4 regions of the Bacillus sp. JJ1533 genome follow, and region 2 is predicted to be linked to each of the others. Evidence: riboswitches for the same ligand, from Rfam matches in the RefSeq annotation. Region 2 holds a riboswitch; each other region holds the start of a gene.
What was found. Region 2 has a riboswitch for S-adenosylmethionine ahead of V7138_RS00035 (PLP-dependent aspartate aminotransferase family protein). Riboswitches for the same ligand answer to the same signal wherever they lie in the genome.
Positions count from the first base shown of each region.

Region 1: it holds a riboswitch for S-adenosylmethionine, as region 2 does, so the genes downstream of both, V7138_RS07355 (carboxymuconolactone decarboxylase family protein) here and V7138_RS00035 (PLP-dependent aspartate aminotransferase family protein) in region 2, are expected to answer to the same signal.
Region 3: it holds a riboswitch for S-adenosylmethionine, as region 2 does, so the genes downstream of both, metK (methionine adenosyltransferase) here and V7138_RS00035 (PLP-dependent aspartate aminotransferase family protein) in region 2, are expected to answer to the same signal.
Region 4: it holds a riboswitch for S-adenosylmethionine, as region 2 does, so the genes downstream of both, V7138_RS01360 (hypothetical protein) here and V7138_RS00035 (PLP-dependent aspartate aminotransferase family protein) in region 2, are expected to answer to the same signal.

Region 1 covers NZ_JBALOV010000013.1:152,531-155,702, forward strand. The annotation lists gene V7138_RS07345 (HAAS domain-containing protein) at 1-25, opposite strand, end outside; gene V7138_RS07350 (PadR family transcriptional regulator) at 30-353, opposite strand; gene V7138_RS07355 (carboxymuconolactone decarboxylase family protein) at 550-1,203, opposite strand; SAM riboswitch class I at 1,322-1,430, opposite strand; gene tenA (thiaminase II) at 1,628-2,314, opposite strand; TPP riboswitch at 2,406-2,506, opposite strand; gene trmL (tRNA (uridine(34)/cytosine(34)/5-carboxymethylaminomethyluridine(34)-2'-O)-methyltransferase TrmL) at 2,629-3,099, opposite strand.
Region 2 covers NZ_JBALOV010000001.1:7,469-10,640, forward strand. The annotation lists gene V7138_RS00035 (PLP-dependent aspartate aminotransferase family protein) at 83-1,882, opposite strand; SAM riboswitch class I at 1,971-2,082, opposite strand; SAM riboswitch class I at 2,340-2,445, opposite strand; gene V7138_RS00040 (aldo/keto reductase) at 2,533-3,172, opposite strand, start outside.
Region 3 covers NZ_JBALOV010000006.1:93,040-96,211, forward strand. The annotation lists gene V7138_RS04005 (gamma carbonic anhydrase) at 1-370, shown strand, start outside; gene metK (methionine adenosyltransferase) at 445-1,644, opposite strand; SAM riboswitch class I at 1,920-2,082, opposite strand; gene pckA (phosphoenolpyruvate carboxykinase (ATP)) at 2,352-3,172, shown strand, end outside.
Region 4 covers NZ_JBALOV010000003.1:70,773-73,944, forward strand. The annotation lists gene V7138_RS01355 (nuclear transport factor 2 family protein) at 277-747, shown strand; SAM riboswitch class I at 1,124-1,226, shown strand; gene V7138_RS01360 (hypothetical protein) at 1,325-1,657, shown strand; gene V7138_RS01365 (hypothetical protein) at 1,792-2,412, opposite strand; gene V7138_RS01370 (GyrI-like domain-containing protein) at 2,499-2,984, opposite strand.

The DNA.
Region 1 (3,172 bases), on a different contig from region 2:
ATGCTTCACTTTTGCTTGATAGCATAGCCTTACCTTCCTTTCAGTAATTTGTTTACCGGTATTGAAATTTGCTCCCATTCTTCGGAAATGATTTCTAATGCCTCTTGACCTTTTTCAGTCAAAAAATAATACTTCCGATTTGGACCTGATTCTGATGGTCTCATTTCTCCCAGAATGAGCCCATTTTTCTGGAGTCTTAATAAAATCGGATAAATGGTTCCTTCACTTACATCTGCTAAGCCAATATTCAGCAGTTTTTGCGAAAGTTCGTAGCCGTAGATAGGCTCTTTTTCGATTACAGCCAACACACATCCATCCAAGATTCCCTTTAACAACTGGCTCCTTATTGACATTTCATCATACTCCCTCCCCTAGTATGTTATACAAGGTAGTAGACAAAAAATAAAGTTAATCTCAGGTAGTTGGTAAAACAAGATAGTGGATTTAAAAAAACAACTATCTTGTTAAACAAAGTAGTTGTTTTTAGTGTAAAATTATTTCATTTTTTTGTCAATAGATTTTTTAAAATAGACACATTAAACGTTCCAGTTACTTCTCATCGTAAGCGTTAAGGGCATTCACACTATGTGCCAATGCAGCTCCTGCTTTTAAGGCAACAGCTACGAAAATAGCTTCTGAGAGTTCTTCTAAATCAGCTCCTGCTTTTTTTGCATTCTTCGTATGAAGGTCGATGCAATACGGGCAACCTGTTGTATGTGCGCATGCAACAGCAATCAACTCTTTGTCCTTTTCAGATAAGTTTTTCGCTTTGATCGACTTACTGTCAAAATCTATAAATGCTTTAAATGCCTCGCCATTCAAATCTGCAAATTCTTTCAGTCTTGCAAAATAGGATGCCTTATACAGTTCTTCATCACCATTTCCATCATATGCATTGAGTGCATTTACTCCATGCGCTAAAGAAGAACCTGCCTTTAATGCTGTCGCAACAAAAATTGCTTCTGCTACTTCTTCTTTCGTTGAGTCATTCTTTTTCGCATTTCCAACATGTAAATCTATGCAATATGGGCAACCCGTGATATGTGCAACAGCCACGGCAATTAGTTCCTTTTGCTTTACGGAAAGTCTTCCTGCGGCTAATGCTTGACTATCAAATTTAATGAAAGATTGAAAGATTTCTGGCGCATACTGTTTCAATTCTGGAAGTCTACCGAAATATTCTTTTCTGTATAAACTTGTCATTTGTAAATCTCTCCCTTTAAATTTTTCACCAAATTGAATATCATTTTCGCATGAATTTCACCTATGTTATAAATTCAAAAAACCCCTTCCGATGAGGAAGAGGCATTATGTATATCCACACTCATCTTTCAAGCGCATGCTTGCTGGAATTAGCACCTTGTTACATCTATCATAACGGTTGCTGCGGGATCAACGGACCAGGTTCCTCCCCCGACTCTTGATAAGAGAAAATGTATTTAATTTGGTATTATTAATTACCTTACATGAATGAAGAAGGGATTGTCAACTGAAATATTGGATTATTTTGAAAACCGTATCTATATCCTGAAAGGAATTACAAACCACCTATCCATAACGTAAACATGGTAAACTGCTCTGGTACCCAGCTTGGGTCAATATTGGCTATCCTTTTGTCCAATCTCATTTATTGGTTCAATGGCCACTCCTCTTGATTTTCCGCCATATCCCAAAACATGTACTCGAACAAGCTTGTTTTGACGACTATTTCTTCTAACGCTGCTAAATCTCGTTCTGGTTTTCCAGTTGTGATTTGATTGATGAGAGTCTTACAATCTTCTGCCAACGCAGTAAATTCATTGGACGAATACATTTTGACCCACTCTCCATAAAATTCATGGTTGGTAGCTCCTGGCCATTTTGCCAGTTCTTTTCCAATGAAGTTATAGCTCCAGGCACAGGCAAGGACAGCTGCGACAACATTTTCAACACCACCAAGTTGGGCCACATTCAACATGTAACTTGTGTATGAAGTAGTAGTTGATGCGGGCTTAGTTGCCTCAAGCTCCTCAGGAGATATTTCAAATTTTGCTGCATATTGGCGGTGAAGATCCATTTCGATCTCAAGTGTGCCATGTAAAAGATTTGCAAAAATAGACATCGTTTTTAAATCCGGTGACTTTGCGCTACCTAACGCAAATAGACGGGAATACTCAATCAGGTACACGTAATCCTGCTTCATATAATGCTTAAATTTTTCCTTCTCCAACCAACCTTCGCCGATTCCTTTCACAAAGGGATGCTCCAAATACGAATTCCAAATCGGCTCAACTCGATTCCATAAACGATCTGTAAATTGACTGCTCACTCTCATTTCCCCTTCCTTGTTGTTGACATTGGGGAGAAAAAAGAAGACCCACCACTAGTGAATAGAGATGGGTTCGGTAAATAATCGTTTTCACGAAAAAATTCCAACTCCACTTCCCTACGCTAGTGTTACCCAGATCAGGTTCAAAGGGTCGATATTTCTATCTCTCAGCAAATACATGCTCCCCTAGTCGAATTGCTAGATTATTAAGTTACTATATATTAGTTAAACATAGCCGGTGAAAATAAGCAAATGTTCGGAAGATTTTCAGCTATTCTATGTGCAAACAAGCAAAAAATCTTCCAAGAAGGAAGATTTTTTTATGTTAGATTCGGATACCCTTGCTGTCTTAATGCCTCGTACACTAATATGGCTGCTGTATTCGAAAGGTTGAGTGAACGAACATGTTGACTCATTGGGATTCTCAAAAAGTGATTTTTGTGTTTTTCTAGTAAATCTTTTGGTAAACCCGTTGTTTCTTTTCCAAACATAAAATAATGTTCCTTTGAAACATCACTGAAATCAAAGCCGGAATGTGTTTTTTTACCAAATGTCTCTATATAGTAAAACTCACCTTGATTTTTCGAAAAAAAGTCGTCTAATGAGTCATAATACGTTATATTTACAGAATCCCAGAAATCGAAACCCGCTCGTTTGATCATTTTTTCATCAGTTGAAAAGCCAAGTGGTCGAATTAAATGCAAGGCTGTATCCGTTGCAGCACATGTGAGTGCAATGTTTCCAGTATTAGCCGGAATATCTGGTTGATAGAGTACAACATGTATTGCCAAGATGGTCACTCCTCATTGTATTTTACCCTCCAAATTATAACATACCTTTGATAAATGCCGTTAAACCATGGAC
Region 2 (3,172 bases):
TTATTTATTGTAAAATCAGTCATCAGCTAATTTTGTTAGATTCCTAGTTAAATTCCGTCCTTTATCTGATTCCTTACCTGTATTAAATTTCACAGGCATAAGTAACAATGGAACCTCTGAGACGCTGTGCTTCCTTATACGTACATCTGTTTTGAACGACCTCAAGACCTGCTTCTTTCGCAACCTCAACTGCCCTTGGAGAAATAACACCTTCTTGTAACCAGAAAACTTTGGGCTGTATTTTTGCTGCTTCTGCCGCTACACCAATCGCTGCTTCAGGGCTGCGGAATACTTGAACAATATCTATTTCAAACGGAATAGATGCTAAGTCTGGATAAGCCTGTTCACCAAGTACTTCTGTTTCTCTTGGGTTAACCGGGACAATTTTATAGCCGAGTCGCTGCATTTTACGTGCAAGTCTGTAGCTTGGTCGCGCTGGATTACCGCTAAGTCCCACAACCGCAATTCGTTTTGGTCGCTGAACTTCCTTGCCGTCAACGATTTCACGAATAAATGTAGATTGAAGTGCCCAACGTATAACTCCCTCATCGTTAACCGCTGTTTCACCTTTTTGTTCACCCTTTGATGAAATGCCCGTCGCTTCATAGAATGCCTGGTCTAAATCATTTACTAAATCACGGTATGATTCAATTCCAACTGAAAGACGGATTAACTCTTCACTTACTCCTGTTTTTACTAACTCTTCCGCACTTAACTGCTGATGGGTTGTTGATGCAGGGTGTATAATAAGTGACTTAGCGTCTCCTACGTTCGCTACATGTGACCATAGCGCAATATTATTAATCACTTTTTTACCAGTTTCTCTACCACCCTTAATGCCAAAGTTTACGATCGAACCATATCCAGAACGTAAATATTTAGTTGCTAGTTCATGTGCTGGATGTTCTTCAAGGCCAGGGTATGAAACCCATTCAACTGCAGGATGGTCTTTTAAGAATTTGGCTACTTTCAGTGCATTTTCATTGTGCTTTTCAATTCGTAGGTGTAATGTCTCAAGGCCCTGTATCAATAGGAATGCACTATGTGGGCTTAAAGAAGAACCAAAATCTCTTAAAAGTTGAACTCTAAGCTTCGTACTGAACGCCAAAGTTCCAAATTCATTTGCGTATATTATTCCGTTATAACTTTGATCTGGCTCTGTAAAACCTGGGAACTTTTCACTGTTCCAATTGAAACGTCCTCCATCAACGACTAACCCACCAATTGTCGTTCCATGTCCGCCTATCCACTTTGTTGCTGAGTGAACCACGATATCAGCACCGTATTGGATTGGTTTACAAACATATGGAGATGCAAATGTATTATCAATAATGAGCGGTACTCCATTTTCATGTGCAATCGCTGATACTGCTTCAATATCTAATACATGCAAGCTTGGGTTTCCAATCGTTTCAGCAAATACAGCCTTTGTTTTCGGCGTGATTGCTTTTCTAAAATTTTCAGGATCTGTTGGGTCAACGAAATGCGTCTTAATTCCATATTTAGGAAGTGTAACAGCGAATAGGTTATAAGTTCCGCCATATAAATTAGAAGCTGCTACAATTTCATCTCCTGCTTCCGCCACGTTCATAATGGAAAGAGCAATCGCCGCCATCCCTGATGACGTTGCTACAGCTGCGACACCATCCTCCAATAATGCAATTCGTTTTTCAAGTACATCAACAGTTGGATTACCGATTCGAGAATAAATATTACCTGACTCATCAAGGCTAAATAGACTTTGAGCATGGTCAGTGTTATGGAATACAAATGAACTAGTTTGATAAATCGGCACTGCACGGGAACCCGTTGTCGGATCTGGGGATTGCCCTCCATGTAAAAGTATTGTCTCATCATCATAAGTTTCATATTGTTTTGTCATAATGTTCCCTCCAAATTTTTAAAAGTTTACTAGGATTTGATGCTCGCTATTATAAAAAAACCCCCTCAACATAAGAAGAGGGGGCCTCATCTTATCTTTCAGGTGCATTTGCACCCGCAGGAATTAGCACCTTTTCAAGCTTTCACTTGAAGGTTGCCGGACTTCTTCGGGCCTGTTCCCTCAGTCTCTCTGGATAAGAAATCTTTATTAAATTGACGCACTAATACGTTAATTCTTGAATTATATAAAGTATTATAGAATAGTTTATTTTTTCAGTCAATGTATTATTCGAAAAATATTTTTATTTATAAAATTAACACTTCCCTGAACTTATTTAATACTAGGAAAAGTGGTACCCTTGGTCACCTTTCTCTTAAATAAAACAACAAACCCCTTCTGTAAAAAAACAGAAGGGGTACAAGGAATATCCATAAATACATATTCGAATTCGTCCACCTTCTCATCTTCGGAATAAAAAACATCCTCTGAACTTGGCACCGGGCTTACATATGCTGGTTGCCGAGGCTTCGCAGGGTCAGTCCCTCCACCTCTCTTGATAAGAAGAATTTCATTATTAAAGTTTATAATAAGAATGTTAAACATTTTTGATAATTTAGTCAATAGCATTCGGATCCGTTCGTCAAAAAAATTTAATAAGCGCCTCTAATAACATCCTTCACACGCTCATGGTAAAAGTGTTGAATCCTTTCTTTTTCTTCATTTGAAAAAGTTTTTTCCTCTAATGCGGTTAAATTATCTTGAACTTGTTTGACGTTTTTGAATCCAGGAATAATACATGTTATTTCTTCGTGGTCTAAAATCCAACGAAGGGCTGCACTCGCCATTGAGCTTCGGCCTTCTGCAATCCATGTTAACTGGTCAGCAAGTTCCACACCTTTTTTAAAACCGAGACCGGCAAATGTTTCACCCACATTGAATGATTCACCATTTTCGTTATAGCGACGGTGATCATCTTCTTCAAAAACATGATTCGCTGTAAATTTTCCAGTTAGCAATCCGCTTGCTAGTGGCAATCTAACGAGTAAGCCGACACCTTTTTTGTAGGCTTCTGGAATTAAAGCTTCCAATGGTTTTTGACGGAATATATTAAAAATAATCTGCAAGCTCTTCACGTTAGGATTTCCCAAGCAAATTAGCCCTTCCTCTACAGTTTCGACACTTACACCATAATTGCGGATTTTCCCTTCACTTTGCAAGCGGTCAAGTACTTCAAACACGCTACCATCCCTTAATATCTCTGTCGCCGGACAATGAATTTGATACAAGTCA
Region 3 (3,172 bases), on a different contig from region 2:
GATTGGAAAAAGAGTAAGCATTCAAGACAATTCGACCCTGCATCAAAGTCCAAACAATCCTTTGATAATCGAAGATGATGTCACAATTGGACATCAGGTGATTCTCCATAGCTCAATTATCCGTAAAAATGCCCTAATCGGGATGGGTTCGATTATTCTGGATGGGGCTGAGATTGGCGAAGGTGCCTTTATTGGGGCTGGAAGCCTTGTTCCACAAGGTAAAAAAATCCCACCAAACACACTTGCCTTTGGGAGACCTGCTAAAGTAATTCGTGAACTAAACGACGACGATAAGAAGGACATGGCGAGAATTCGCCGTGAATATGTGGAAAAAGGTAAGCATTATAAACAATTACAAAAAGAAAAGTGAACGGCGCCTTGAACTCGACACTAAAAAATGAAGTAAGAACCAAAAAGCTCACCAAATCGGTGAGCTTTTTTATCTTATTTTACAGCCTGTGCTTTGAGTGTTTCTGCTTTGTCGGTACGCTCCCATGGCAGATCGAGATCGTTTCTGCCAAAGTGACCATATGCAGCAGTTTGCTTATAGATTGGACGACGAAGATCCAGCATATTAATAATACCAGCAGGACGTAAATCAAAATTGTTTCGAACCAATTCTACAAGTACATCCTCAGACACTGTACCAGTTCCAAATGTATCAACAGAAATAGATACTGGTTGTGCAACACCGATTGCATACGCAAGCTGCACTTCACATTTATCAGCTAAGCCCGCCGCAACAAGGTTTTTCGCAACATAACGCGCAGCATATGCAGCAGAACGGTCAACTTTCGTTGGATCCTTACCTGAGAATGCGCCACCACCATGACGTGCATAACCACCATACGTATCAACAATGATTTTACGGCCAGTTAAGCCAGCATCACCTTGTGGACCGCCAATTACGAAACGCCCAGTTGGGTTAATAAAATATTTTGTATTTTCATCAATTAATTCACTTGGAACTACTGGATTGATGACATGTTCTTTTAGATTACGTTGAATTTGTTCTAATGAGATTTCCGGATGGTGCTGAGTTGAAATAACAATTGTGTCAATTCTGACTGGATTATTATTTTCATCGTACTCAACAGTAACTTGAGTTTTTCCATCAGGACGTAAGTATGGAAGAATCTCATCTTTACGAACCTTCGTCAATCGGCGTGACAGCTTGTGAGCCAATGAAATTGGAAGAGGCATTAACTCTTTCGTTTCATTACAAGCATAACCAAACATTAAGCCTTGGTCCCCTGCACCAATTGCTTCGATTTGTGCGTCTGTCATTTGACCTTCACGAGCTTCTAACGCTTGGTCAACCCCCATCGCAATATCTGGAGATTGCTCATCGATCGATGTTAAAACTGCACATGTTTCATAGTCAAATCCGTATTTTGCACGAGTATAACCAATCTCTTTAATCGTTTCACGGACAATCTTTGGGATATCTACATATGTAGAGGTTGTAATTTCTCCCGCAACAAGTACAAGACCTGTAGTAACAGAAGTTTCACACGCTACGCGTGCATTTGCATCATTTGCTAAGATGGCATCTAAAATAGAATCTGAAATTTGGTCACAGATTTTATCTGGATGGCCTTCCGTAACAGACTCAGAAGTAAATAAACGGCGTCTAGTTGTCACAAACGCTTCCTCCTTTTTCGGATTCAGAATTTGATAATCTTCAAATTCTGACATTCATTGATACGGTACTCATTCCCTTAGTATTGTTACCTTCACGATTTTCTATCCTATATTAACCTTCTAGTATAATACAGCATACGTTGAGTAGTTATCTGTGATGTACACAAATAAACGCTATAAGTAACATGATTAAAACATGAATGGTTCTCATAACAGAAATAAAAAACCTTCCCTGCTTATTTGAGGAAAGGTATTATCATTTATCTCGCCTTTCACTCTTATCGATCAAGGTCATGCCTTGCTCAGGTTAGCACCTTATCACTTTTTGAAAAGGAGACCTATTATTTATAGGTTTCACAAAAATTCATTTGCCATGCAAGAAAAGTGATGGTTGCCGGGTTTCATTGGGCCTGTCCCTCCGCCAGCTCGGGATAAGAGAGTATCCGTTCAATGAAATATCATAACGCAGTCATCCTTTTCATGTCAACCTAATTTCAATAAAATTTGATATTGAAGTGTATCACGCTAATTTATGAAAAAGACAAATTTTAAAAACAAATGGATTATAAAGAACTATTTTAGATTATGCACGCACTTTTTATACATATGTTACGTAAAATACGTTAAATAGTATAGACTATTTTTATTAATGTGTTATACTAATTGTAAAATTTGATTATATAAAAAAAAATAAAGGATGGTTTTACATGAATTCAGTTGAAGTTTCAAATGAGCAGCTATTAGAATTAGTGAATGGAAAAAATGCACTTCATAACCTATCTGTTCCTATTTTAGTTGAAAAAGTACTCGCTAGACAAGAGGGAATCCTTACTTCGACTGGGGCTGTATGTGCAACTACCGGGAAATACACAGGAAGATCACCAGAAGACAAATACATCGTAGAAGAAGCATCTACGAAGGATCGAATAGACTGGGGTAAGGTAAATAAACCTATTTCTGAAGCTGTATTTGAAAACCTTTACACAAAGGTACTTTCATACTTGAAGGAAAAAGATGAAATTTTTATATTCAATGGGTATGCAGGAGCTGATAAAAAAGTACGTATGCCAATTCAAGTGATCAACGAATATGCGTGGCATAATCTATTTTCGCAGCAAATGTTTGTTCGGCCAACCGAAGAAGATTTAAAAACACATCAACCTGAATTCACAGTCATTAGTGCACCAAATTTCAAAGCAGACCCGGAAACCGATGGCACAAACTCTGAAACCTTCATTATTATTTCCTTCGAAAAAAGAACTGTTTTAATAGGAGGCACAGAGTATGCTGGTGAAATAAAAAAATCAATCTTCTCTGTGATGAACTATGTACTTCCTGAGCAAAATATTCTGTCCATGCACTGCTCTGCAAATGTAGGCCAAGAAGGGGATGTTGCACTTTTCTTTGGTCTATCTGGAACAGGAAAAACGACTCTTTCTGCCGATCCAAAACGTCGTCTAATTGGAGACGATGAGCACGGTTGGTCTAGCTCTGGCGTATTTAATATAGAAGGTGGCTGCTATGCGAA
Region 4 (3,172 bases), on a different contig from region 2:
TTTACGCCTAGGTCTATAAAAAAGGTGCATGACCCCCATGCGGAAACGTTTATCCGTAAAGAGAACAGGCACCATCAACTGTTCATATATTCCAAAATGTTAGAATCCATTGTAATGGTGTAAGCTCACTCCTATTTTTCAGACAATTTTATTGAAATGTTGGATAAACGACATTTCTCCATTTCTATTGGTACATTCGTTTTTTTCCTCCTGTTACTATAAAGTCACAAAGCAATTGCAAACCAATTTTATTAAAAAATGAGAGGAGAATTTAACATGAATATGCAATTTGCAAAAACACTTTTGGACCATTTTAATTATGATGGGCAGGATAAGGCCTTGGCGATGTTTGCAGATGATGGTGTATTTGAGGACTTCACGATTGGATTTCGCATGGAGGGTAAGGAGCAACTAACCTCCCTTTTCCGTGGATTCTTTGACCCTGACCAAATGAAACATACGTTTAATGCCCTTAGTTACAAAGGTAACGAGAATGGTGGTGCGATCGAGTACACATGGGAAATGCAAACGAAGGAATTTATGGGGGTTCCAACAAACGGCCAACTAGTAAACCTTCGTGGAACTATGGTAATCACCTTGAAGGATGGAAAGATTACGAGTCTTATCGACTACTATGACGCTGCTAGCGAAATTCTTAAATTAAAGGAGAATACTCAACCAATTCAGGCTAAAGAAAATAAAATCACTCGATTATTCAAAGCTTTATTTAAACGAAAAGCAAGCTAAGCTATTTATTTTTTAAACGTGTGCAAGAGCCAAAATATCATCTTATACAAGTATTGAGAGGAGATTTAGTATGAATATACAATTTGCAGAACAACTTTTAAATAATTTCACCTATGAAGGACAAGAAAAAGCTTTAAATATGTTTACGGATGATGGTGTTTTCGAGGATTTTACTTTTGGATTCCGCAAGGAAGGTAAAGACCAACTAACTTCCCTATTTAGTGGATTCTTTGATCCAAGTCAGATGAAGCATACGTTCAAGGCACTGAGTTATAAGGGTGACGAGAATGGTGGTGCTATCGATTATACATGGGAAATGCAAACAAAAGAGTTTTTGGTACCTACTTGGTGTAGGTATAATATATATAGTTCAATAAGGTTATCAAGAGTGAACGAGAGTCCTGGCTCAATGACTTCACAGCAACCTGCCAATAGGTAAGGTGCTCCAACCAGCAAAGCAATGCTTTGAATGATGACGATCGGCTTAGGCTCTTTGTTGCGTTCATACGCAATGAAGAGCCTTTTTCATTGCTTTCATTCTTGTACTTTATTGATTTAAAGTTTAGGAGGAAAAAAGATGAATACTTCGGGATTTATAAGAGAAATGATGTCAAAAAATACGGTGGGAGAAAAATTTTTGATTCAGGTTGCGACTTGCATTGAGCAAGAGCTGCAGGAATGGGATCCAGATTTTAAAGTGATCGTAATGAAGCTCAAAAACTATGAATTGGCTGTTACATGTACACAAGAATCTCTCCAACTTACAATTACAGAAACAGAGATAAAAACCCTTCAACAAAGAGATCCGTATGCCCTAGATCGAAAACTATGGAGGGTTCTAGAGCAACAAGGCCTTCAGATCAAACGAGGTTCAGGAAATTATTTAGGATATGTATTTATGAAAAAGTAGGATATTTATGGCCTAACCCCAAGCACAGTAATGCTTTAATGCACTGGTGGCAGGCCCATCATAGTACTTTTGTGTCACTGGTCACATATGTACCTATTTGTCTATCAAATTGTTATATTTCTCATCTCACTGGTTCAACCAAAAATCAAACTAAAAATACGTTCATACGCATCATAGATTTTATTTGCCTCTTCAGGTTGTTTGAACTCATCTTGATATTGACCGACAAACAAATCTAATTCACGAAAATCAATCAAAATATTTACCAAAACTTTTGGAATTTCCTCCCACGAATAAATCTCGTCAATAATACGTGTTAATTCATGGTAGATTCTTTCAAATTGTTGTTCATCCATTCCTTTGCCAGTTTGAAGTTTTTTAAAAAAATTTCCGTTTTCGTTGATTTTCTCAATCAACCTGACAATCACTCTGGCTCTTTCGGGTTCTATTTCTCCTTTATCTTTCGTACATCTTTGAATCAGCTTTTTGGTATTTTCGGCTGCGTTCTTAATACGGACTGATTCTTCACCACCATATATTAAAGAAAAGTTGTACAGTTCATCGTATAGTCCAACTAAAGTATGGACGACTTCTCCCGGAATACTTGTACGATTCTCCCATTCATCCGCACAGACGGTGAGAGCCTTAACTAACCTTTCATACTCCTTTTCATGGAATCCATTTCCCATTCTTAGTTCTACGAGTAAATTTATTTCTGACTGTTCAAAGGCGTCTATGATCTCTTTGTCTTTCACAATCTCACTCTCCTCTGAAAAGGTCTTGGAAAAACAAGGGGCTGTTGCAATTTTTCAAGGTGAAGTGTTGGAACCATCTCTCTGTTCTACTTTTTAACAATCGGTATATAAATATCAAAATGCGGATCACTAGGGTCGCGTTCCACTGGATAATGTTCATGTTTTATTGGCATATATGAATCATAGTAAACTACACCTGGTTCCCTAAATGCGGTATAATCGCTATCAAATAACCATTCATGTAGGTCGGTATACGTCTTTTGTATATCCTCCCCTTTGTGATGTGTTGTCTTCACATAAGTCAATTGAGGAACCTTTATTTCTATCATCCCATCAGGAATTTCCTGACTGTTACTTACTTCATATACTGCATAATGCACGAAACCATTTTCAATTACATGATAAGAGAGTCCTAATTGAACATGGGGGTTCAGCTTGTCATCTAACTCATTGGCACGTTCTTCTATTTGCCGAATAACGTTTTTTAATTTAGGGACAATCTCAGAGAATGTCCCTTCCCACTTTAATCCTACTGCCCGATAGCCAGGTAATGTAACAATTTCATAACCCACTTTATTTCCTCCTTCTCAAAAAAGTGTCGCAAGTTTACTAGTTTACAATTTCAATAACTATGTAGCCCATCTACTCATTATTTTATCATCTTCAATAACCTAATACATATTGTAAAAACGAGGGGACTGTTCAGCATTTTAAGTGAATCGTTTGAACCGCCCCACTGTTCCCATGGCACTTTTTATGG